4 regions of the Streptomyces afghaniensis genome follow, and region 3 is predicted to be linked to each of the others. Evidence: riboswitches for the same ligand, from Rfam matches in the RefSeq annotation. Region 3 holds a riboswitch; each other region holds the start of a gene.
The links. A riboswitch is a leader RNA that binds a small molecule or an ion and turns the genes downstream of it on or off. The one in region 3 is predicted to bind cobalamin.

Region 1: linked by a shared signal. The riboswitch ahead of ACH4G3_RS21625 (energy-coupling factor ABC transporter permease) and the one ahead of ACH4G3_RS35395 (ribonucleoside-diphosphate reductase subunit alpha) in region 3 are both predicted to bind cobalamin.
Region 2: linked by a shared signal. The riboswitch ahead of ACH4G3_RS26100 (cobalamin biosynthesis protein) and the one ahead of ACH4G3_RS35395 (ribonucleoside-diphosphate reductase subunit alpha) in region 3 are both predicted to bind cobalamin.
Region 4: linked by a shared signal. The riboswitch ahead of ACH4G3_RS19100 (ABC transporter substrate-binding protein) and the one ahead of ACH4G3_RS35395 (ribonucleoside-diphosphate reductase subunit alpha) in region 3 are both predicted to bind cobalamin.

The regions. Positions count from the first base shown of each region.
Region 1 is NZ_JBIRGJ010000005.1:675,736-680,551, reverse strand. Features, by position in the region: gene ACH4G3_RS21635 (MDR family MFS transporter) at 1-612, shown strand, start outside; gene ACH4G3_RS21630 (serine/threonine-protein kinase) at 1,112-2,506, shown strand; cobalamin riboswitch at 2,597-2,781, shown strand; gene ACH4G3_RS21625 (energy-coupling factor ABC transporter permease) at 2,812-3,513, shown strand; gene ACH4G3_RS21620 (energy-coupling factor ABC transporter substrate-binding protein) at 3,510-3,887, shown strand; gene cbiQ (cobalt ECF transporter T component CbiQ) at 3,893-4,642, shown strand; gene ACH4G3_RS21610 (energy-coupling factor ABC transporter ATP-binding protein) at 4,639-4,816, shown strand, end outside.
Region 2 is NZ_JBIRGJ010000007.1:60,430-65,245, forward strand. Features, by position in the region: gene ACH4G3_RS26080 (class II aldolase/adducin family protein) at 1-37, opposite strand, end outside; gene ACH4G3_RS26085 (lysozyme) at 234-986, shown strand; gene ACH4G3_RS26090 (inorganic phosphate transporter) at 1,132-2,382, shown strand; gene ACH4G3_RS26095 (hypothetical protein) at 2,417-2,638, shown strand; cobalamin riboswitch at 2,782-2,920, shown strand; gene ACH4G3_RS26100 (cobalamin biosynthesis protein) at 3,022-3,966, shown strand; gene ACH4G3_RS26105 (cobyric acid synthase) at 3,963-4,816, shown strand, end outside.
Region 3 is NZ_JBIRGJ010000010.1:233,611-238,426, reverse strand. Features, by position in the region: gene ACH4G3_RS35405 (NACHT domain-containing protein) at 1-618, opposite strand, end outside; gene ACH4G3_RS35400 (GNAT family N-acetyltransferase) at 849-1,355, shown strand; cobalamin riboswitch at 1,408-1,537, shown strand; gene ACH4G3_RS35395 (ribonucleoside-diphosphate reductase subunit alpha) at 1,662-4,019, shown strand; gene ACH4G3_RS35390 (ribonucleotide-diphosphate reductase subunit beta) at 4,019-4,816, shown strand, end outside.
Region 4 is NZ_JBIRGJ010000005.1:79,250-84,065, forward strand. Features, by position in the region: gene ACH4G3_RS19090 (APC family permease) at 1-896, opposite strand, end outside; gene ACH4G3_RS19095 (CoA-binding protein) at 1,031-1,459, opposite strand; cobalamin riboswitch at 1,551-1,740, shown strand; gene ACH4G3_RS19100 (ABC transporter substrate-binding protein) at 1,809-2,828, shown strand; gene ACH4G3_RS19105 (FecCD family ABC transporter permease) at 2,825-3,838, shown strand; gene ACH4G3_RS19110 (ABC transporter ATP-binding protein) at 3,859-4,638, shown strand; gene ACH4G3_RS19115 (hypothetical protein) at 4,756-4,816, shown strand, end outside.

The DNA.
Region 1 (4,816 bases), on a different contig from region 3:
GCGCGCCTGCTGCTGCGCAACCGCCGCTTCCTGGCCCTGTGCTGCGCGTACGGCACGTACCTGCTCGCCTACAACCAGCTGTATCTGGCCCTGCCGGACGAGGTGCAGCGTGCGGCGGGCTCCCAGGCGCCGCTGTCCTGGCTGTTCGCCCTGTCCTCGGTGCTGGTGGTGTGCGCACAGCTGCCGGTGACCCGCTGGGCGGGCGACCGGCTCGGCCTGCGCCGTTCCATGACCGCCGGGCTGCTGCTGATCGCGTCCGGTTTCGCGGTGGTCGCCGCGGCGCGCCCCGCCGGCTGGACCGGTACCGCCGGGCTGCTGCCGGCCGCGGGCTTCGTCGTACTGCTCACCGTGGGGCAGATGCTGGTCGTGCCCGCGGCCCGCGCCTGGGTGCCCGACCTCGCCGAGGAGGGCCGGATCGGCCTCTACATGGGTGCGCTGTCGTCGGTCTCGGGCCTGATCGTCCTCGCCGGCAGCGCGGCCACCGGCTCCCTGCTCGACACGGGCCTCCCGGCCGCCGTGCCCTGGCTGGTCCTGGCGGCGGTACCGGCCCTGGCGGTGGCACTGCTGCCGCGCCGGGAGGAACGGGCGCAGGCGGCGGGCACGGCGGCCTGACGGCACGGGGGAGGCGGGGGGGGCGGGCGCGCGGCGGCCCGGCCACAGGCCGGGCGCAGCCGCGGGCGCGCGGCGACCTGACCACAGGCCCACCGCAGGGGCGGCGCGCGGCGGCCCGACCGCACACGCAGGCCCGGAAGCCGGGCGCGCGGCGGCCCGACCACAACACCCGCAGACGCGGAAGCCGGGCACGCGGAAACCCGGCCGCACGCGCAGAACGCAGGGAGGCGAGGGAGGAGGCAGCGGCGGTCCGATCCGGCGCCCGGCGGCACTGAGGAAAGTCGCGGCAACCACGCGCGCCGCAGCGTCACCCCGGTGGGACGGGACTCCGCTCCCCGTTTTCCGGGACCGTACCGTCCCACGACACCGCACCGGGGAACTGTGGTCACGCGACGCCAGTATCCTGGGTCGGCTGCGGCACCCCCCACCAACCCCCGCTCCGACGCGGGGAGTTGCGGCCTGCGGCGAGGACCTTCCCACGAGCATAGGACGAGGACGAGTGCTGCTAGCGGGCCGCTACCGGCTGGACGTTGAGATCGGGCGCGGCGGAATGGGCGAGGTCTGGCGTGCGTACGACGAGACACTCGCCAGAGCGGTGGCCGTCAAGCTGCTGCTGCCCCAGGACACCGACGCCACGGCGGCCTCCCGGTTCCGCCTGGAGGCCCAGACGGCCGGGCGTCTCAACCACCCCAACCTGGTAGGGGTCCTGGACTTCGGCGAGTACGACAACCGGCTGTACCTGGTGATGGAGCTGGTCGAGGGCGACAGCCTCGCCCGGGTGCTGTCCGTCTCGGGCGCGCTTCCCGCCGAGCGCGTGGCCCGACTCGCCGCGCAGGCCGCCGCCGGGCTCGCCGCCGCGCACCAGCAGGGCATCGTGCACCGGGACGTCAAACCCGCCAACCTCCTGCTGGACGCGGGCGGCACGCTGAAGATCGGCGACTTCGGCATCGCGCGCTTCCTCGACGACCCGGGCGCCGCGCTCACCGCCACCGGTCAGATCGTCGGCACGGGCCTCTACCTCGCGCCCGAACGGGCCCTGGGCCGGCCCGCGGGTCCCGCTTCCGACATGTACTCCCTGGGGTGCGTGCTCTACCAGCTCCTCAGCGGCCGCCCGCCGTTCCAGGCCGACACCGCCGTCGCACTCCTCCACCAGCATCTCGACAACGCCCCCGTACCGCCCCGCGAACTCGGTGTCGCCGGTCTGCCGCCCGCCTTTGAGAGCTACCTCCTCGCCCTGCTCGCCAAGCAGCCCGAGGACCGGCCCACGGCGCAGCAGGCCGCCGAGTGGTTCGCCGGCGGCGCCTGGCGGGGGCTGCCCGAGCCGCTGCCGGAGGCGGCGTCCCCGGTGCCGTCCGCCGGGCCGAGACCGTACGCGGCAGCCGACAGCGGCGCCCCGGCCACGTACGCGCTGCCCACGGGGTCTCGCACCGCCCGGGGCGGGCGTTCCCGTCGCGCCGCGCCCCGCAGCGGTCTCGGCGACCACCGGAGAACGGCAGCGGTGGTGGCCGCGGCGGCCGTCTTCCTCGCCGCGATGCTCGCCGGCATGCTGTGGTTCTCGCCCGACAACACCGCGACGGAGGGCACGGAACCCGACGCGTCCCCGTCCGCGAGCAGCCCGGCCGCCCCCTCGCCCGGCGACTCCGCCGACTCCGCCGATCCTCTGGCCTCCGCCCCGGCGGCCGCCACGACTCCGACCGCCGGCGCAGTGGCCGATGTCACCCCCTCCACCACGGCACCCGATTCCCCGGCCCCCGCCGAAGCGACGAGCGCCCCCGAGAGCCCGGCGCAGGAGACCAACAGCAGCCCGCCGGAGGAGACGGACAAGCCCAAGCAGGAACAGGCTCCGCGCTCGTGGGGGAACGGGGAGGACGAGGACGACGAGGGTGACGACTGAGCCGTCCTGCGCCGGTGTGTGAGCGGTGGCCCCCTCACGCGCCCTTCCGCGCGCCCCCTCGGCTGGCTTGTCATGGCCCTTATCTCGGCATTACTGTCACCACGCCTTGGTGAACGGGAAATCCGGTGTGATGCCGGTGCGGCCCTCGCCACTGTGATCGGGAAGTCCGGCTCCAGCCCTAGCGGGCAGCCACTGGGTTCTCACGGACCCGGGAAGGCGGAGTACGGGCGGTGGGACCCGTGAGCCAGGAGACCGGCCAAGGCGCGTCAACCATCCACGAGGTGCTGGAGAGGGTCTGCTGAGCCATGCACATTGCCGAGGGTTTCCTGCCGCCGGCGCACGCGGTCGCCTGGGGCGCCGCGTCTGCGCCGTTCGTCCTCCACGGAGTCCGGTCGCTCACCCGTGAGGTGCGCGAGCACCCCGAGAGCACCCTGCTCCTCGGCGCCTCGGGCGCCTTCACGTTCGTCCTGTCCGCGCTGAAACTGCCGTCCGTCACCGGCAGCTGCTCCCACCCCACCGGCACGGGCCTGGGAGCCATCCTGTTCCGGCCCCCCGTCATGGCGGTGCTGGGCACCATCACCCTGCTCTTCCAGGCGCTGCTGCTCGCGCACGGCGGTCTGACGACGCTCGGCGCCAACGTCTTCTCCATGGCGATCGTCGGGCCCTGGGCCGGCTACGCGGTGTACCGCCTGCTGCGCCGCTACGGCGTGCCGCTGATGGTCGCCGTGTTCTTCGCCGCGTTCGTCGCCGACCTGTCCACCTACTGCGTCACCAGCGTGCAGCTCGCGCTCGCGTTCCCCGACCCGGGCAGCGGGTTCCTGGGCGCGCTCGGCAAGTTCGGCTCCATCTTCGCCGTCACCCAGATCCCGCTCGCGGTGAGCGAGGGACTGCTGACGGTGCTCGTGATGCGGCTGCTGGTGCAGTCCAGCAAGGGCGAACTGACCCGGCTGGGTGTGCTCCTGGCCGCGAAGGAGTCCCGGAGCGAGACCGAGGCGGTGGCCCGATGAGCAGGAACACGAAGATCAACCTCCTGCTGCTGCTCGCCGTGGCCGCGCTCGCCGTGCTGCCGCTCGCGCTCGGCCTCGGCGACCACAAGAAGGAGCCGTTCGCGGGCTCCGACGGCGAGGCCGAGACGGCGATCACCGAGATCGAGCCGGACTACAAGCCCTGGTTCTCGCCCCTGTACGAGCCGCCGTCCGGTGAGATCGAGTCGGCGCTGTTCTCCCTCCAGGCGGCCCTCGGCGCCGGTGTCCTCGCCTACTACTTCGGCCTGCGCCGGGGCAGGCGGCAGGGTGAGCAGCGGGCGCTGGAGCGGGAGCGGGACTCCGGGAGCCGGGCGGCCGGGGGCACGGCCGAGGAGTCCACGGCCGAAGGGGCCTGAGCCGCGTGCTGCCGATCGACGCGGCGGCGCACAGCAGTCGCTGGCGCCGCCGCCATCCCGTGGACAAGGCCGTGCTCGGGCTGGGTCTGACCCTGCTGGCGATCTCGCTGCCGCCCTGGCCGGGCGCGGCTCTGGTGCTGCTGACCGCCCTGGTGGTGCTGCTGGGTCCGGCGGGCGTGCCCTGGCGCCGGCTGTGGCGGGCCTACCGGGTGCCGCTGGGTTTCTGCGTGACCGGCGCGCTGACCCTGCTCGTGCAGGTCGGCGGGCCGGGCGGCTTCGTCTCGCTCGCCGGTGACGGGCCGGTCCGGGCCGGGGAGTTGCTGCTGCGCACCTCGGCGGCATCCCTGGGGGTGCTGCTGTTCGCGTTCACCACGCCCATGTCCGACCTGTTGCCGCGGCTGGTCCGGGCCGGGGTGCCGGCGCCGGTCGTCGACGTGGCGCTCGTGACGTACCGGATGAGTTTCCTGCTGCTGGACTCCGTGCGCCGGGTCCGTGACGCGCAGGCGGCCCGGCTCGGGCACACCACGCGGGCCGCCGCCTGGCGTTCCCTGGGCGGTCTCGGGGCCACCGCCTTCGTCCGGGCCTTCGACCGGGCGGTCCGCCTCCAGGCCGGTCTCGCCGGGCGCGGCTACGACGGCACCCTGCGCGTCCTGGTGCCCGAGGCCCGGGTCTCCGTCCGCTTCACGACGGCCAGTTGCGTACTCCTCGCGGCGCTGGCCGTCCTCACCTTCGTACTGGAAAGGCCGCTGACATGAGCGAGCCCGCCCTCGTCGCCCTGCGGGGCGCGTCCTTCGCCTACGAGGACGGCCCGGCCGTGCTCAGCGGCCTGGACTTCGGGATCCGCGAGGGGCGCGCGCTCGCGCTGCTCGGCCGCAACGGCAGCGGCAAGACCACGCTGATGCGGCTCCTCAGCGGCGGACTGCGGCCCC
Region 2 (4,816 bases), on a different contig from region 3:
CCCCCGCGCCCCGCCCGTTCCCTCGCTCCTCAGCCATGCGGCGATCCTGCCAGGCGGGCCCTCAACGCGCCGCCGGGCGGGGGCACTTTAGGCCGGAAGCCGCCCCTCCGTAAGGGCACATACCTGGACAGAAACCCCACGCAGCTCTCTTGGCCGGAGATCTCCGGGCATTCAACGACCTTCCAGTACTCTCTGGGGGATTTGCCGTGCACGTCGCCATTCCGGGGGGAACCATGGCCCGTGACCGCATACCGTTCCGACACCGAGCCCGATGGCTCGCCGCGTACGCGGCGGCACTCGCGCTGGGAGGCACCGCCCTCGCCGAGGCTCCCGCCTCGGGGGCGAGCCGCCCGAAGGGACACGACGTCTCGTCGCACCAGAAGAACATCGACTGGCAGGGCGCGAAGGCGAAAGGCGCCAGGTTCGTCTACGTCAAAGCGACGGAGTCCACGACCTACCGCAACCCCTACTTCGGCCGGCAGTACAACGGCTCGCGCACGGCGGGTCTCGTCCGCGGCGCCTACCACTTCGCGGTGCCCGACAGGTCGTCGGGCCAGGCGCAGGCGGCGCATTTCGTACGCAATGGCGGCGGCTGGACCGCGGACGGCTGGACGCTGCCGCCCGCGCTCGACATCGAGTACAACCCGTACGACAAGAAGCACAAGTGCTACGGCCTGAGCAGGGCGAGGATGGTCGGCTGGATCAGGTCGTTCAGCGACGAGGTCGAGCGGCTCACCGGACGCCGCCCGGTGATCTACACGACCACCCACTGGTGGAACACCTGCACGGGCGGCAGCCGCGCCTTCGCCGCCGACCACCCCCTGTGGATAGCCCGTTACGACGCCGCGAGCGCGGGCACCCTGCCGGCCGGCTGGTCCTCGTGGACCTTCTGGCAGTACGACAACGGATCGGGGACCCTGCCGGGTGATCAGAACCTGTTCGACGGGTCACTCGATCGGCTGAAACAGTTCGCGCGCGGCGCCTAGCCTTCGGGGGCGTGGGGAGCCTCACAGCAGGGCGGAACGGTAACCCTCGGTCGTGGACATCCCAGCGCCCCTCCCAGTTCATCTTCCGTTCACTCAGGTTACCTACGTTCGTCCGGCCAACGACCTCGAACGATTGCCTGGGTAAATGGAAAGCTTCTCGCTGATCCTCGCGATTGTGGTGGTAACCGCACTCGCGTTCGATTTCACGAACGGTTTCCACGACACCGCGAACGCGATGGCCACGACCATTTCCACGGGCGCCATGAGACCCAAGGTCGCAGTGGCCATGTCCGCGGTCCTGAACCTGGTCGGCGCCTTCCTGTCCGTGGAAGTCGCCAACACGATCTCCAAAGGCCTCGTCGACGAGGCCGGCATCCGTCCCGAGGTCATCTTCGCGGCCTTGGTCGGCGCGATCCTCTGGAACCTGCTGACCTGGCTGGTGGGCCTGCCGTCCAGTTCCTCGCACGCCCTTATGGGCGGCCTGATCGGCGCCACGATCGCCTCGGCGGGCGTCGGCGCGGTGCACGGTGACGTCCTGGTCACCAAGGTGCTGATCCCGGCGATCGCCGCCCCGGTGGTCGCGGGCATCGCGGCACTGCTCGCCACCCGGCTGACGTACTCCCTCGGCAAGAAGGCCGACGGCAAGGCCTCCGAGAAGGGCTACCGGGCGGGCCAGATCGCCTCGGCGGGTCTGGTCTCGCTGGCCCACGGCACCAACGACGCCCAGAAGACGATGGGTGTCATCACCCTCGCCCTGGTCGCCGGCGGCGCCGTCGCCCCCGACTCCGACCCGCCCATGTGGGTCATCCTCTCGGCGGGTCTCGCGATCGCGCTCGGCACGTACCTCGGCGGCTGGCGCATCATTCGCACCATGGGCAAGGGCCTGACCGACCTCCAGCCGCAGCAGGGCTTCGCCGCCCAGACCAGCGCGGCCACGGTCATCCTGGCCTCCTCGCACATCGGCTTCTCCCTGTCCACCACCCACTCCGTGTCCGGCTCGGTGATGGGCGCGGGGCTCGGCCGCAAGGGCGGCGTCGTCCGCTGGTCGACGGCGACGCGGATGTTCGTCGCGTGGGGTCTGACGCTGCCGGCGGCGGCCCTGGTGGGCGCGCTCGCCGAGTACGTCACCGGCTTCGGCAGCTGGGGCACCGCGGTGGTCGCCGTCTTCCTCGTCGCCTCCAGCGCGGCGATCTGGAAGATCTCGCGGCGTGAGGTCGTCGACCACACCAACGTCAACGACGCCGACGTGGCGGAGCCGGCCGGTGTGGTCACCACGGCGATGGCCGCGGTGACCCCGCCTCCGGCGGGCGGCACGGCCACGGACGGGCCGAGCGTCACGATCCCGGCGCAGGCCTCGGCCGAACGCGAGCCCTCCACCACGACCACCCCGGTCTGACCCCGCCCACTCGGTTACAAGGAGAACCTCTGCCATGAAGATCGACTGGGCGGCCCTCGGCGCCGTCTTCGGTGTCAGCCTCGTGGTCACCGTGGCCCTGGTGGCCCTGTTCACCCTCGGCATCACCGGCCTGTCCCGCCACGAGCGGGCGGCCGCGGAGGGCGGGTCCGCGGGGCTCGCGGTGACGGGCGCGTACGCGTGCTTCGCGGCGTGTGCGGCTGCCGTGGGATACGGGATCTATCTGATCGTGGCCTGATCACGATCGACTCCGCCGGGCGGTACGGGACTTGGGTCCCGTACCGCCCGGTCGTCGTGTGGCGGGGGGACACCAACTCGGTGTCAGAGCGGCGGTGTGGGCTTCTCCACACTCTCCCCTCGCAGGTCAACGGCAAGTTGACGGCCGTTCCCGGCCGTGGTGGACTGCCGGGGCCAGTACGGCGGCAGGAGAGGAAGCCGGTGCGAGTCCGGCGCGGTCCCGCCACTGTCACCGGGGTAGCAATCCCCGGGAGCCAGGAACTCTCACCGCCGGTCTAGTCGAACCAGGGCGTGGACACCCTGAGTGAGGACATATCGCCATGCGCGGCTGCCGATCGAGGTTCAGTACCCCACCCCTGCCCGCCCCTGCGGCCGGCTGAGCCCATGGGTGCCGGTCGCGTCTTCGCGTACGGCGCCGCCGCCGGTCTGATCGGTGACCTGCTGCTCGGCGATCCCCGCCGGGGGCATCCGGTCGCCGTGTTCGGACGGACCGCGGGCGCCGTGGAACGGGTGTTGTGGCGGGACCACCGGGGGTGGGGCGCGCTGCACACCGTGGTGTGCGCCGGAGGTGCCGTCGCGCTCGGGGGCGCCGCCGCGCGTGCCGTGCGGGACTCCGCCGCCGCGTCCGTCGCGCTGACGGCTGCCGCCACCTGGGCCGTGCTCGGGGGGACTTCGCTCGCGCGGGAGGCCCGGGCCATCGGGCGTGCCCTGGAGGCGGGGGACGTCGAGGGGGCCCGGGCGCGGCTGCCGCATCTGTGCGGGCGGGATCCACAGGCGCTCGACGCCGACGGGATCGCCCGGGCCGTGGTCGAGTCCGTCGCGGAGAACACCTCCGATGCGGTCGTGGGGGCGCTCGTGTGGGGGGCCGTCGGTGGTGTGCCGGGGCTCGTCGGGTTCCGGGCCGTCAACACCCTCGACGCCATGGTCGGGCACAAGTCGGCGCGGTACCGGCGCTACGGGTGGGCCTCCGCGCGGCTGGACGATCTCGCGGGCTGGCCCGGGGCCCGGCTGACCGCCGTGCTCGCGGTCCTGGCAGGAGACGATCCACGGGGAGCGGCGCGGGCCTGGCGTGCCGACGCCGACCGGCATCCGAGCCCCAACGCCGGGCCTGTGGAGGCCTCGTTCGCGGGGGCGCTCGGGGTGCGGCTGGGCGGGACGCTGTCGTACGGCGGGCGCGTCGAGCACCGGCCCGTGCTCAACGGGGCGGCCGGTCGCGCCGTCCGCACCCGGGACATCGAACGGGCCGTACGGCTGTCCAGGCGTGTCGGCTGGCTCGCGCTCGGCGTCTGTGTCGCCGCGCGCCGCATCGCGAAAGGGCGTACGTCATGACGGGCGGTGGACTTCTCGTCGCCGGTACCACCTCCGACGCCGGCAAGAGCGTCGTGACCGCCGGGATCTGCCGGTGGCTGGTGCGACAGGGCGTCAAGGTGGCGCCCTTCAAGGCGCAGAACATGTCCCTCAACTCCTTCGTGACGAAGGAAGGCGCCGAGATCGGGCGCGCGCAGGCCATGCAGGCGCAGGCCTGCCGCGTCGAGCCGACCGCGCTGATGAACCCGGTGCTGCTCAAGCCCGGTGGCGAGCGCAGCAGTCAGGTCGTGCTGCTGGGCAAGCCGGTCGGGGAGCTGAGCGCACGCGGGTACCACGGCGGACGGCAGCAGCAGCTGCTCGGGACCGTGCTGGACTGCCTGGAGCAGTTGCGGGGCACGTATGACGCGGTGATCTGTGAGGGGGCGGGCAGTCCCGCCGAGATCAATCTGCGGCGGACCGACATCGTCAACATGGGGATCGCCCGGGGCGCCGGGCTCCCCGTGCTCGTCGTCGGCGACATCGACCGGGGCGGTGTCTTCGCCTCGTTCTTCGGGACCGTGGCGCTGCTGTCGCGCGAGGACCAGAGTTGCGTCGCCGGGTTCCTCGTCAACAAGTTCCGGGGGGACGTCTCCCTGCTGGAGCCGGGGCTCGACATGTTGCTCGGCCTCACCGGGCGGCGTACGTACGGCGTCCTGCCCTTCCGGCACGGGCTGGGGATCGACGAGGAGGACGGGATGGGGGTCCCCCCTGCTCGAGCGGAGTCGAGAGCTTGGGGGAGTGTCTCCCTGCGGGGGACGGTCCGGGAGTCCGTCGTCGCCCCGCCGGTCGGCGAGGACGTGCTGCGCGTCGCCGTGTGCGCTGTTCCGCTCAT
Region 3 (4,816 bases):
GAAGCGCTGCTTGGCCATGCGCTCGAAGTTCAGGTCGGCTCCGTCCGCGTCCCTCAGCCGGATGGGCACGGGGACGGCAGACTGCCGGGCCAGGAGTTCGGTGAGCCGCACCAGGACGGCGGTCTTCCCCGTGCCGACGCCGCCGACGAGCAGATAGGGCCTGCGGGTGTCGCGCTTGCGCAGGCGCTGGGCGATGACCTGGGCGACCTCCTCGCGGCCCACGATCTCAGCGATGTCCGGCCCGGCGGTGAGGACCAGTCTGTGGGGATGCTTACGTGCCTTGCGGAGGTAGCGCCGCTTGGTCCAGCTGTACCAGAAGAACAGGAAGAGCGCGGCGGCGATCGAGGCGGTGAGGATCGGACCGACGAAACGAACGACGGCTTCGAACCCTTCGTTGTTCTTCCGCCACTTCTCGAACGAGGTCGTCTTCTCCGTGGCCAGGATCCACAGGCCCTCCCCGCACCAGGCGAGGACCGCGAGCGCGGCGAGCAACCAGACGATCCTGGTCGCGTTGGTGTAGGAGAACCACCTGCGCCACTTCCTGGAACGCGTGGTGTCCCGACGGGCCTCCAGACGGATCGTCAGCGTGTGCCAATAGCCCAGGAAGACGCGGCGCACGTGGTTCCCCGCCCGTCTCACATTCAGGGTCGCCATCGGCGCGTTACGCGGCCGCTCCTTGCCTGGCGGGTGACGGACAACCCTCGTCATCGTGCGTTCTCCTTCCGAGAGCCATCTCGGGTCGGAGGCCTCGGACGCCGGCACCTACTTCCATGGAAACACTCGACGAACCTCCCGCAACCCGAAAACCCCGGCGCCCGGTACGGCTGCCCTCCGGCAGACTCGGCCCCATGGACATCCTCATCCGACAGGCGGAACCCGGCGAATACGAGACCCTCGGCGAGATCACCGCCCAGGCCTACGTCCAGGACGGCCTCCTCGCTTTCGGCGAGAGCGACTGGTACCTGGCCGAACTGAAGGACGTGGCCAAGCGCGCGGCAGCCGCCGAGGTCCTGGTGGCCACGGAGAACGACACCATCCTCGGCGGCGTCACCTTCGTCCCGGCCGGCGGTCCCATGGCCGACATCGCCCGCCCCTCGGAGGCCGAGATACGGATGCTCGCCGTCGCCCACGAGGCCCGCGGCCGCGGCGCCGGAGAGGCCCTCGTCCGCGCCTGCGTCGACCGCGCCCGTGCGACGGACGGCTGTGTCCGCGTCGTCCTGTCGACACAGCGCACCATGCACGCCGCCCACCGCATCTACGAACGTCTCGGCTTCGTCCGTGTCCCGGAGCGCGACTGGAACCCGATTCCGGAGCTCGACGACATCACTCTCCTCACCTACGAGTTGACGCTGTGAAACCGTCGCGACACTACATCTAGGGGTGCTTTCGCCACCCGGCACAAGATGTATGCTCATGCTCGCTGTCGCCGCAGGGGAATCCGGTGCGAATCCGGAACTGTCCCGCAACGGTGTACCCATGCCTTTTTCATGCCTGCATGGGAGTCAGTCCGAGGACCTGCCGACAGCGCGCCCGGCCGTCCGGCCGGTGCGCATTGACGTCCGGGCCTCGTGGAATGGGCCGGTGGACGCGACGCCGCGTGCGCTCGCGTGCTGCCCCCTGCCCTGTGCGAGGCCCCCGTGCCGAGCGAGGGAGAGCCCCACGTGACCATCGCGCCAGCCGATCCGGTCTCAGCCGCCGAAAAAGAGCACGACGGTCCCGGTGCCGCGCTGCTGCGGACCCTGACCGAGCTGACCGCCGACCTCCCCGACGCCGACCCCGGCCGGGTCGCCGCCGCCGCGCTGCGCGGCCGCTCCGCGCGAGCCGACGAGTCGGAGTTGCGCGACCTGGCGACCGAGGCGGCCGCCGGCCTCATCTCCGAGGATCCCGCCTACTCCCGGCTGGCCGCGCGCCTGCTGACGATCGGGATCCGCGCCGAGGCCGCCTCACAGGGCGTCACGTGCTTCACCGAGTCCGTGGCCGTCGGGCACCGGGAGGGTCTCATCGCCGACCGGACCGCCGAGTTCGTGCGCCTCCACGCCGCCCGTCTCGACGCCCTGATCGACACGGCCGCCGACGACCGCTTCGGCTACTTCGGCCTGCGCACGCTGCACAGCCGCTATCTGCTCCGGCACCCGATCAGCCGCAAGGTGATCGAGACGCCCCAGCACTTCATGCTGCGCGTGGCCGCCGGACTCGCCGAGGACGACACCCGCCGCTCCGTCGACGAAGTCGCCGCGCTCTACGGGCTCATGAGCCGGCTCGACTACCTCCCCTCCTCCCCCACCCTCTTCAACTCCGGCACGCGGCACCCCCAGATGTCGTCCTGCTACCTCCTCGACTCCCCCAAGGACGAGCTGGACTCGATCTACGACCGCTACCACCAGGTGGCGCGGCTGTCGAAGCACGCCGGCGGCATCGGCATCGCGTACTCCCGTATCCGTGCCCGCGGTTCGCTGATCCGCGGCACCAACGGCCACTCCAACGGCATCGTCCCGTTCCTGAAGACCCTCGACGCCTCGGTCGCCGCCGTGAACCAGGGAGGCCGCCGCAAGGGCGCCGCCGCGGTCTACCTGGAGACCTGGCACTCCGACATCGAGGAGTTCCTGGAGCTGCGCGACAACACCGGCGAGGACGCCCGCCGCACGCACAACCTGAACCTCGCCCACTGGGTGCCCGACGAGTTCATGCGGCGCGTGAACGCCGACGCGCAGTGGTCGCTGTTCTCCCCTTCGGACGTGCCCGACCTGGTCGACCTGTGGGGCGAGGAGTTCGACGCCGCGTACCGGGCGGCCGAGGCGAAGGGTCTCGCGAAGAAGACCCTGCCGGCCCGCGAGTTGTACGGCCGCATGATGCGCACCCTGGCGCAGACCGGCAACGGCTGGATGACCTTCAAGGACGCAGCCAACCGCACCGCCAACCAGACGGCCGAGCCGGGCCACGTCGTCCACTCCTCCAATCTCTGCACGGAGATCCTGGAGGTCACCAGCGACGGGGAGACGGCGGTCTGCAACCTGGGGTCGGTCAACCTCGGCGCGCTCGTCGACCAGGCCGGCGGGGACATCGACTGGGAGCGGCTGGACGAGACCGTCCGCACGGCCGTCACGTTCCTCGACCGGGTCGTGGACATCAACTTCTACCCGACCGAGCAGGCAGGCCGTTCCAACGCCCGGTGGCGTCCCGTCGGCCTCGGGGTCATGGGCCTGCAGGACGTCTTCTTCAAGCTGCGCCTGCCCTTCGACTCGCCGGAGGCCAAGCGGCTCTCCACCCGCATCGCCGAGCGCATGATGCTCGCCGCCTACGAGGCCTCGGCCGACCTCGCCGAGCGCAACGGCCCGTTGCCGGCCTGGGAGAAGACCCGTACGGCCAAGGGCGTGCTCCACCCCGACCACTACGACGTGGAGCTGACCTGGCCGGAGCGCTGGGCCGCCCTGCGCGAGCGCGTCGCCGTGACGGGCATGCGCAACTCCCTGCTCCTCGCCATCGCGCCGACGGCCACCATCGCCTCCATCGCGGGCGTGTACGAGTGCATCGAGCCGCAGGTGTCCAACCTGTTCAAGCGCGAGACGCTGTCGGGTGAGTTCCTCCAGGTCAACTCCTACCTGGTGCAGGAGCTGAAGCGGCTCGGCGTGTGGGACGCCCGCAGCCGGGAGGCCCTGCGCGAGGCGAACGGCTCGGTGCAGGGCTTCGCCTGGATCCCCGAGGACGTGCGCGCCCTCTACCGCACGGCGTGGGAGATCCCGCAGCGCGGCCTGATCGACATGGCGGCGGCCAGGACCCCGTTCCTGGACCAGTCCCAGTCCCTGAACCTCTTCCTGGAGACGCCGACCATCGGCAAGCTCTCCTCGATGTACGCCTACGCCTGGAAGTCCGGGCTGAAGACCACGTACTACCTGCGTTCGCGCCCGGCGACCCGCATCGCCCGCGCCGCCCAGGCCACCGTCCCCGCGCAGGCCACCCCGGATCCCGAAGCGGTCGCCTGCTCCCTGGAAAACCCCGAGTCCTGCGAGGCCTGCCAGTAATGAGCACCCAGAACCTTCTCGACCCCGGCTTCGAGCTCACCCTGCGTCCCATGCGCTACCCGGACTTCTACGAGCGCTACCGGGACGCCATCAAGAACACCTGGACCGTGGAGGAGGTCGACCTCCACTCGGACGTCGCCGACCTCGCCAAGCTCTCCCCCGCCGAGCAGCACCTGATCGGCCGCCTGGTCGCCTTCTTCGCGACGGGCGACTCGATCGTCGCGAACAACCTGGTGCTGACGCTGTACAAGCACATCAACTCCCCCGAGGCCCGGCTGTACCTGAGCCGGCAGCTCTTCGAGGAGGCCGTGCACGTCCAGTTCTATCTGACGCTCCTGGACACCTACCTCCCCGACCACGACGACCGGGCGGCGGCCTTCGCGGCCGTCGAGAACATCCCCTCCATCCGCGAGAAGGCCGGGTTCTGCTTCAAGTGGATGGACTCGGTCGACCAGCTCGACCGGCTTCAGACGCAGGCCGACCGCCGCCGTTTCCTGCTGAACCTGATCTGCTTCGCCGCGTGCATCGAGGGCCTGTTCTTCTACGGTGCCTTCGCCTACGTGTACTGGTTCCGCAGCCGGGGCCTGCTGCACGGCCTGGCCACCGGCACCAACTGGGTGTTCCGCGACGAGACGATGCACATGTCGTTCGCCTTCGACGTGGTCGACACCGTCCGCAAGGAGGAGCCGGAGCTGTTCGACGACCGGCTCCGGCAGGAGGTGACGGACATGCTCCGCGAGGCCGTCGAGGCCGAGCTGCAGTTCGCGCGCGACCTGTGCGGTGACGGCCTCCCGGGC
Region 4 (4,816 bases), on a different contig from region 3:
AGGGTGGCCAGTCCTGCCCAAGGGCCGCTGATACCGGGGTAGTCGAGCTTGGCCCAGCCGTGCGCGAAGGAGGCCAGCGGCAGGGCGGCGATGAAGACGATCTGGAGCAGGACGTAGATTCCGGCTCCGATGGCGACCGAGCCGATTGTCGCGCGGGGCAGGTCACGGGCCGGGTCGCGGCTCTCGCCCGCCAGTTGGATCGCCTGCTCGAAGCCCAGCAGGGCGAAGATGATGCCGCTGGAACTGACGGCGCTCAGCACGCCGTGGGCGCCGAACGGGGCGAAGCCGTGCTCGGTGAAGTTGCCCGGGTGGAAGTTGCCGGCCGCGATGATGAAGATCGCGGCCAGCGGCACGGCCACCTTCCACCAGGTGGCGGTGCTGTTGGTGTGCGCCAGGAGCCGCACCCCGAGGAAGTTGATCACGACGAACACGGCCATGAGGACCACGGCGACGACGAACCCGCTGGTCGTCAGCGTCCCGTCCTTGGCGTGCTGGAAACCCTGCGCCCAGTGCCAGTGACCGGCGTAGCCGATCATGGCCTCGACCTCGATCGGCGCCACGGTCGCCGCCTGGAGCCAGGAGAACCAGCCGAAGGACATGCCGGCCAGTCCGCCGAACGCGTAGTGCGGATAACGTGCCGTGCCGCCCGCGACCGGGAACATGCCGCCGAGTTCCGCGTGCACCAGGGCCAGCAGCACGATCCCGACCGCGCCGATCAGCCACGACAGAATCGCCGCGGGGCCGGCCGCCACGACCGCCTTCTCGGCTCCGTACAGCCACCCCGAGCCGATGATGGAACCGACCGACGCCCACATGAGCCCGATCAGTCCGACGTCCCGGCGCAATCCGCCCGGACCCCCCTTTACCCCCGCTGCTGCCTGGTCGACGCTCACCATGAATCAAGGGGCCTCTCATAAAAGAACTCGGTGAGTTCTGCGAGCAAGAGGCCTCAGATTAGGAATCGATTATCCAGCGGTAGAAGACGAGTTGCGCACCCTTGACCCGGCACGGGTATTTCCTGGAAAGCGCTTCAGGAATTCTGTACGCGGTGATGAGGAAGTCGTGGGATCTCGATCGCCGGGCAGCGGTCCATCACCATCTCCAGGCCCGCGGCGCGGGTCCGGTCGTACGCCGCTTCGTCGATGACGCCGAGCTGGAACCACACGGCCTGCGCGCCCTTCGCGACCGCCTCGTCCGCGACCGCGCCGGCGAGATCGCTGTTCACGAACACGTCCACGACGTCCACGTCGAAGGGGACGTCCGCCAGACTGGCGTACCCCTGCTCGCCGTGCACCGTCTCCGCCTTCGGATGCACGGGCACGACACGCTTGCCGAAGCGCTGGAGCACGGCGGCGACGCCGTACGCCGCGCGCTGCCGGTTCGACGACAGGCCCACCACGGCCCAGGTGTCGCCGAGCTCGGTGAGGATCCTGCGGACCGTTGCCTCGTCGCCGTACACCGGCGGCCTCCTCGTACGTCGCGGAAGAACTGCTGGGGACTTCCCCTGGTCCAACGGCGCAAGGCGGGCGGTGATTCCCCCGCGCCCGGCGTGATAGCTTGCCGAGGCCAGTCGAACCCATGTACGTGGGTCAGGGAATCCGGTGCGAATCCGGAACTGACGCGCAGCGGTGAGGGGGACGGGCGGGGCCTCGGCCACTGGACGGCACGTATGACGTCCGGGAAGGCGCTCCGCACCGGACGAACCCGAGTCCGAAGACCTGCTGGCGGCCCCCGCGGCCGTTCGCGGCGGGGGAGCACCGTACGACCGGGCTCCGCGATCGAGCCCTCGACGACTGAGGACTGTTTCCGTGCCCCTCGCTCGACCCGCCCGTGCCGCCGCCCTGCTCGCGGCCGGCTCCCTGCTCCTGACCGGCTGCGGCGACTCCAAGGCCACCACCGCCAAGGCCGCCGTCACCCTCGACAACTGTGGCCGCCAGGTAAGCGTCGAGGCCCCGCCGAAGCACGCCGTCTCCCTCAACCAGGGCACCACCGAGATCCTGCTCTCCCTCGGCCTCGCCGACCGTCTCGCGGGCACCGCCACCTGGACCGACCCCGTGATGAAGGGGCTGGCGAAGGCCAACGCCAACGTGCCGCGCATCGCCGACAACAACCCGTCCTTCGAACGGGTCCTGGACGCCGGCCCCGACTTCGTCGCGGCGTCCTTCGTCTCCACCCTCGGCAAGGGCGGCGTCGCCACCCGGGAGCAGTTCGAGAAGCTCGGCGTCCCCACATACGTCTCCCCGTCCGACTGCTCCGGCAAGGACAACTCCGGCGACGGCGACGGCGCGCGCGACAAGGCGCTCGGCATCGACACCATCTACGGCGAAGTACGCGACCTGTCCACCGTGTTCGGGGTGCAGGAACGGGGAGACAGGCTCGTGGCCTCCCTCCAGCGGCGCATGGCGAAGGCCACGCGGGGCATCCACGCCTCCGACGTCACTCTCCTGTACTGGTTCGCCAACTCCGAGTCGCCCTACATGGCGGGATGCTGCGGGGCGCCCGGCATCATCACCCGGGCCCTCGGCGCGAAGAACGTCTTCGACGACACGCACGAGGAGTGGCCGCAGATCAACTGGGAGACGGTCGCCGAACGCGACCCCGACGTCCTCGTCATAGGCGACCTCACCCGCAAGTCGCAGACCGCCGAGTCGGCCGCGAAGAAGATCGCCTTCCTGGAGTCCGACCCGGTCACCAGGAATATGGACGCGGTCCGGCACAAGCGGTACGTGCTGCTCAGCGGGCAGGCCATGAACCCGACCATCCGCACGGTCGAGGGCGTGGAACAGGTCGCCGCCAAGCTGCGCGAGTTCGGGCTCGTGAAGAAGTGACCGTCCGCGGGCTCGCGCTCGGTGCCGGAGGGGCCCTCCTGCTGGCCGTCTCCCTGGCCCTGGCGATCACCGTCGGCCCGGCCGACATCCGGGTCGCGGACGTCTGGTCGGTCGTCGCGGCCCACCTCGGGCTCGGCAGCTCGGACCTGACGCCGATCCGCGACGGGATCGTCTGGCAGCTGCGGCTGCCGCGCACCCTGCTCGCGGCCGTGTGCGGGGCCGGACTCGCCGTGTGCGGGGCGGTTATGCAGTCGTTGCTGCGCAACCCGCTCGCCGACCCGTTCGTACTCGGGGTGTCCTCCGGCGCCTCCACCGGCGCGGTCGTGGTCGTCGTCCTGGGCGTGGGCGGCGGTGCCGTCTCGGTGTCCGCGGGCGCGTTCCTCGGCGCCCTGGTGTCCTTCGCGCTGGTGCTGCTGCTCAGCCACACCCTCGGCGGCACCACCGACCGGGTCGTCCTCGCGGGCGTCGCCGCCATGCAGCTCTTCTCCGCGCTCACCTCCTTCGTCGTGATGACCGCCGCCGACGCCGAGACGACCCGGGGCGTGCTGTTCTGGCTCCTCGGCTCGCTCGGCGGCGCGGGCTGGACCGACGTGTGGCTGTGCCTGGCCGTCCTGGCCGTGACGCTGGTGGTGTGCCTGTCGTACGCCCGCACCCTCGACGCCTTCGCCTTCGGGCAGGACGCGGCGGCCGCGCTCGGGGTGTCCGTGGCCCGCACCCGTCTGGTGCTGCTGTGTGTCACGGCCCTGCTCACGGCCGCGCTGGTCAGCTCGGCGGGGGCGATCGGCTTCGTCGGGCTGGTCCTGCCGCACGCCGCGCGGGCACTGACCGGTCCCGGGCACGCCCGGCTGCTGCCGGTCACCGCCCTCGCCGGAGCGGTGTTCCTGGTGTGGGTGGACACCCTCGCCCGTACGGTGCTGGATCCCCAGGAGGTGCCGGTGGGAGTCGTGACGTCGCTGATCGGGGTGCCGGCGTTCGTGGTGGTGCTGTACCGGACACGGAGGGTGCGGTGAGCGGGGCAGCGGAAGCAGCGGTGTCCGGCGCCGGGCTGCGGGCCGACCGGGTCGCTCGCCGTGCCGACGGGCGCCTCATCCTCGACGGTGTCGTCCTCGCGCCGGAGACCGGCTCCACGGTCGGCCTCCTCGGTCCCAACGGCTCCGGCAAGTCCACGCTGCTGCGGCTGCTGGCCGGGCTGCTCACGCCGACCGCCGGAGTCGTCACCCTCGACGGCACGCCGCTGGGCGACCTGCCCCGCCGTACCGTCGCCCGCCGGCTCGCCGTGGTCGAGCAGCAGGCCGACACGCAGGTCGAGTTGACGGTCGGGGACGTCGTTCGGCTGGGCCGGGTGCCGCACCGCCGGGCCTGGACGCCCGGCTCGGCGGACGACGAACGGGCCGTGCGCGAGGCTCTGGAGCGCACCGGCCTCGCCGACCGGGCCGACCAGCCCTGGCACACTCTCTCGGGCGGCGAACGCCAGCGGGTGCAGATCGCCCGCGCGCTCGCCCAGGAGCCCCGGGAACTCCTCCTGGACGAGCCCACCAACCATCTCGACATCCACCACCAGCTCGACCTGCTCGCCCTGGTCACCGGCCTGCCGGTCACCACCGTCGTCGCCCTGCACGACCTCAACCTCGCGGCGATGTACTGCGACGAGGTCGTCGTCCTGAGCGAGGGGCGGGTCGTGGCGGGTGGAGCTCCGGGCGACGTCCTGACGGAGGAACTCATCGCCGAGGTGTACGGGGTGCGGGCCGCCGTCAGCCGTGAGGGCCCCGAGCAGCGGCCGCATGTGCGGTTCCTGGGGACGCTGGGCTGAGCGGCGGGTGGCGACCTGGTCCATCCGCCGCGCCATTGGTGGGGTGTTCCCGCCACGGTGGCCGGAAAAAGCCGCACATGCCTGCGTGCGCCCGCCCGCCCGGCCTACGCTCGCCTCGTGCTGCGCATCATCGACGCCCGGACCGGCGAGCCGGTCGACGCCGCTCCGGCCCGCCGGG